2 regions of the Nonomuraea sp. LP-02 genome follow, and region 2 is predicted to be linked to the other one. Evidence: riboswitches for the same ligand, from Rfam matches in the RefSeq annotation. Region 2 holds a riboswitch; the other holds the start of a gene.
What was found. Region 2 has a riboswitch for S-adenosylmethionine ahead of thrC (threonine synthase). Riboswitches for the same ligand answer to the same signal wherever they lie in the genome.

Region 1 (2,195 bases), 480 kb from region 2:
CATCGCGAAGTAGATGTAGCCCTTCGGGATGTGCTGGTCCAGCCCTTCGGCCACGAGCACCACGCCGATCAGCACCAGGAACGCCAGCGCCAGCATCTTGACGCTCGGGTGCTGGTCCACGAAGCGGCTGATCGGCCCCGAGGCGAACAACATCACCAGCACCGCCACCACGACCGCCGCGATCATCACGCCGAGCTCGTCCACCATGCCGACCGCGGTGATGACCGAGTCCAGCGAGAAGACCACGTCCAGGATCATGATCTGCACGATCACCGACGTGAACGAGACGGCGGCGGCGTTCTTGCCGTCCTTGCCCGCCGGGCCGTCCATGGTGTGGCCGATCTCGGTGACGCTCTTGCCGAGCAGGAAGAGTCCTCCCAGCAGCAGGATGAGGTCGCGTCCCGAGATCTCATGCCCGAGCACCGTGAACAGCGGCTCGGTGAGCTGCACCACCCACGACAGGCCGAGCAGCAGGAGCAGCCGGCTGACCAGGGCCGCGGCCAGGCCGAGCACCCGGGCCCTGTCGCGCTGCTCGGGCGGCAGCTTCCCCGCCAGGATGGAGATGAAGATGATGTTGTCGATCCCCAGGACGATCTCCAGGGTGACAAGAGTGAAGAAGCCGATCCAGATTTGGGGATCGGCGACCCAGTCCAACATCTGCATACCTCCGTGACACGCGGCCGAGAACTTTCCGGGCACAACGCATTACCTGCCGCATAAGTTCACGGGCTTGCGTCCGACCGCGTGGTGTCGGTTATAGTGCGGGCGTAGGTCATGAGCGCCAGCGACAAGCCCCGGCTAGCTGGCCGGCAACCCTCGCGTCCGCGGCGGGGTGCCCCGGGTGAAGACCTGGTCCGTCACGAGGTGTGGCGGGCAAGCGCGGGCTCCGAGGCCGTTTCCTGGGGTCCGATGACCCGAGGAGCAGTGCTGTGCCCACACTGACGATCTTCAACGACGCCGCCGCCGCCACCGTGGCCCCCGCCGCCGCGCCGGAGAGCGCCCGGCCCATCCCCGCCGTGGTCGGGGCCGACCTGGAGGTGCCGGTCAAGGGCGGCCGGCTCGTCCGGTACGCCAACCTCGACTACGCCGCCAGCGCGCCCTGTCTGGAGCCGGTCAGCGCCGCCGTCACCGCCGCGCTCCCGGCCTACTCCAGCGTCCACCGCGGCGCCGGCTACGCCTCCCAGCTCACCACCGCCAGGTACGAGCAGGCCCGGCACACCGTACGGGCGTTCGTCGGCGCCCGCCCCTCCGACGCCGTGATCTTCACCCGCAACACCACCGACGCCACCAACCTGCTGGCCCGCTGCCTGCCCGACGGCACCACCGTCGTGGTCTTCGACACCGAGCACCACGCCTCGCTCCTGCCCTGGGACGACGCCGTCCGGCTGGCCCCGCCCGCCTTCCCCGGCGAGGCCGTACGCGCCGCCGACGAGGCGCTGGCCGCCATCGACGGGCCCAAGCTGCTCGTCGTCACCGCCGCCTCCAACGTCACCGGCGAGCTGTGGCCGATCGCCGCGCTGGCGCACATCGCGCACCGCCACGGGGCGCGCATCCTGGTGGACGCCGCGCAGTTCGTGCCGCACCGGCGGCTCAACCTGACCGCGCTGGACCTCGACTACGTGGCCTTCTCCGGGCACAAGCTGTACGCGCCGTTCGGTGCGGGAGCGCTGGTGGGCCGTGGGGACTGGCTGGCCGGCGGTGAGCCGTACCTGAAGGGCGGGGGCGCGGTGCGCGCGGTGGGCGAGGCCCCCGAGTGGCACGAGGACCCCGAGCCGCGCCACGAGGCCGGCACCCCCAACGTGCTCGGCGCGATCGCGCTCGCCGCGGCCTGCGACGCGCTCAGCGCCACCGGCTGGACCGCGCTGGTACGCGAGGAGGAGCGGCTGCTCGCGCGGCTGCGCGCCGGCCTGGCGGCCATCGACGGCGTACGCGAGCTGGCCCTGTGGGGTGACGACCACCCGCGCGTGGGCATCGTGTCGTTCACCGTGGACGGGCACACGGCGCGGGAGGTGGCCGAGGCGCTCTCCGGCGAGTACGGCATCGGGGTGCGCGACGGCAAGTTCTGCGCCCACCCGTTCGTCCGGCACCTGCTGGGCACGGCCGACGGCGGGTGCGAGGACGACACCGCCTCGGCCGTGCGGGCCTCCATCGGCATCGGGACCACGCAGGAGCACGTGGACCGGCTCATCGAGGCT
Region 2 (2,195 bases):
CATGATGAGGACACCGTCGTCGGAGACGGTGAAGGAGACCGGCCCTCTGTTGGAGGCCACGAGGACGCTGTTCATCGAAGCTCCTTCCGATCATAGGATCGCAGCTATGGCGCTTGATGAGCTAACCGAGGAACTCGCCCGATCCGCCGCTGCTGGAGATCATCGCGCGCTCGGCGAGTTGCTGGCCAGGATCGAGCCGGATGTGATGCGCCACTGCTCCCGGATCCTTCCGTACCACCAGGATGCCGAGGAGGCGTCGCAGGACACCCTGCTCGCGGTGGCGCGCAACATCGGCCGCTTCGAGGGGCGTGCCAGGTTCAGCACCTGGCTGCACATCGTGACGGCCAACTGCGCGCGCACCACCTACCGGTCGCTGAAGCGCAGGGCGGCCGAGCAGACCTCCGACGAGCTGCCGACGCAGAAGCCCGACGCGCGGCGGGTGAGCGTGATCGCCGGCTCGCGGCTCGACCTGCTCGACGCGATGGAGGCGCTGGAAGCCGACAAGCCCGATCTCGCGCAGGCGCTGGTCCTGCGCGACATCGTGCAGCTCGACTACAACGAGGTGGCCGAGCAGCTCGGCATCCCGCTGGGCACCGCGAAGTCGCGCATCCACCAGGCGCGCAAGTACGTCCAGGCGGCGCTGGGTGACGACTATCGGTGAGACGCCTCGTCTCATGCTTTGAGACAGGTGGTCATTCCCGCCGCTTCGGCGGGTAGAGTCGTGTGCAACAACTTCATACAGCTCATCCAGAGGGGTGGAGGGACCGGCCCTGCGAAGCCCCGGCAACCCTCCCGGCTTTCGACTCGCGACCTGGCGAGGCCGACCGGGACAAGGTGCCAATTCCGGTTCGCGGTCAAGGTGGCCGTGGGCGAAGATGAGGGAAGGCCTCGCTTCATGTCGCACGACTTTGGTCCTGCCGTCGCTCTGTCCTGCCGCGAGTGCGGCGCCCGTTACCCGCTCGGGCCGAGCTTCGCGTGTCTGGAGTGTTTCGGGCCGCTCGAAGCGGCCTACGAGTTCGGCCGGGTGACCCGCGAGGACATCGCCGCGGGCCCGGCCAACATCTGGCGTTACCGCTCGCTGCTCCCGGTCCCCGCCGACGTGGCGACCAAGCCCAACATGAACCCCGGCTGGACGAAGCTGGTCAGGGCGGGCAACCTCGGGCGGGCGCTCGGCATCAGATCCCTGCACGTCAAGGACGACTCCGGCAACCCCACCCACTCCTTCAAGGACCGGGTGGTCGCCATCGCCGTCGAGGCGGCGCGCAATTTCGGCTTCCACACGCTCTCCTGCTCCTCCACCGGCAACCTCGCGGGTGCGGTGACCGCCGCCGCGGCGCGGGCCGGGCTCGACGCCTGCGTGTTCATCCCGGCCGACCTCGAAGAGGCGAAGATCGCCATGGCCCGGGTGTTCGGCGGCAAGCTGATCGGCATCGACGGCACCTACGACGAGGTCAACCGGTTCTGCTCCGAGCTGATCGGCGACCCGCTGGGCGACAAGTGGGGGTTCGTCAACGTCAACCTGCGGCCCTACTACGCCGAGGGCTCCAAGACGCTCGCGTACGAGATCGCCGAGCAGCTCGGCTGGCGGCTGCCGGAGCAGATCGTCATCCCGATCGCCTCGGGCTCGCAGCTCACCAAGATCGACAAGGGCTTCAAGGAGCTCATCGCCCTGGGCCTGGTCGAGGACACCCCCTACAAGGTCTTCGGGGCGCAGGCCGAGGGATGCTCGCCGGTGTCGGCGGCCTACAAGGCGGGGCACGACGTCGTCCAGCCGGTCAAGCCGAACACCATCGCGAAGTCGCTGGCGATCGGCAACCCGGCCGACGGCCCCTACGTGCTGGACATCGCCCGGCGCACCGGCGGCGCCGTCGAGGACGTCACCGACGCCGAGGTCGTGGCCGCGATCAAGCTGCTGGCCTCGACCGAGGGCATCTTCGCCGAGACCGCGGGCGGCGTCACCGTGGGCGTGCTCAAGAAGCTCGTCGAGACGGGACGGCTCGACCCCGAGGCGGAGACCGTGGTCCTCAACACCGGCGACGGTCTGAAGACGCTGGACGCCATCGCCGGCGAGTCGTCGCGGCCCACCGCCGTGATCAAGCCGTCCCTCGACGCGTTCCGCGCGGCTGTCTGACAACCAGGAAAGGCGAGATAACCATGAGCGTTACTGTTCGGATTCCCACCATTCTGCGCACCTA

Region 1: it holds a riboswitch for S-adenosylmethionine, as region 2 does, so the genes downstream of both, SMD20_RS32060 (aminotransferase class V-fold PLP-dependent enzyme) here and thrC (threonine synthase) in region 2, are expected to answer to the same signal.

What each region holds. Positions count from the first base shown of each region.
Region 1 covers NZ_JAXCLK010000001.1:6,808,026-6,810,220, reverse strand. Annotated here, with positions in the region: gene SMD20_RS32065 (TerC family protein) at 1-657, opposite strand, end outside; SAM riboswitch class IV at 771-886, shown strand; gene SMD20_RS32060 (aminotransferase class V-fold PLP-dependent enzyme) at 930-2,195, shown strand, end outside.
Region 2 covers NZ_JAXCLK010000001.1:7,290,277-7,292,471, forward strand. Annotated here, with positions in the region: gene SMD20_RS34280 (alpha,alpha-trehalose-phosphate synthase (UDP-forming)) at 1-75, opposite strand, end outside; gene SMD20_RS34285 (RNA polymerase sigma factor) at 107-661, shown strand; SAM riboswitch class I at 741-882, shown strand; gene thrC (threonine synthase) at 896-2,131, shown strand; gene SMD20_RS34295 (MoaD/ThiS family protein) at 2,155-2,195, shown strand, end outside.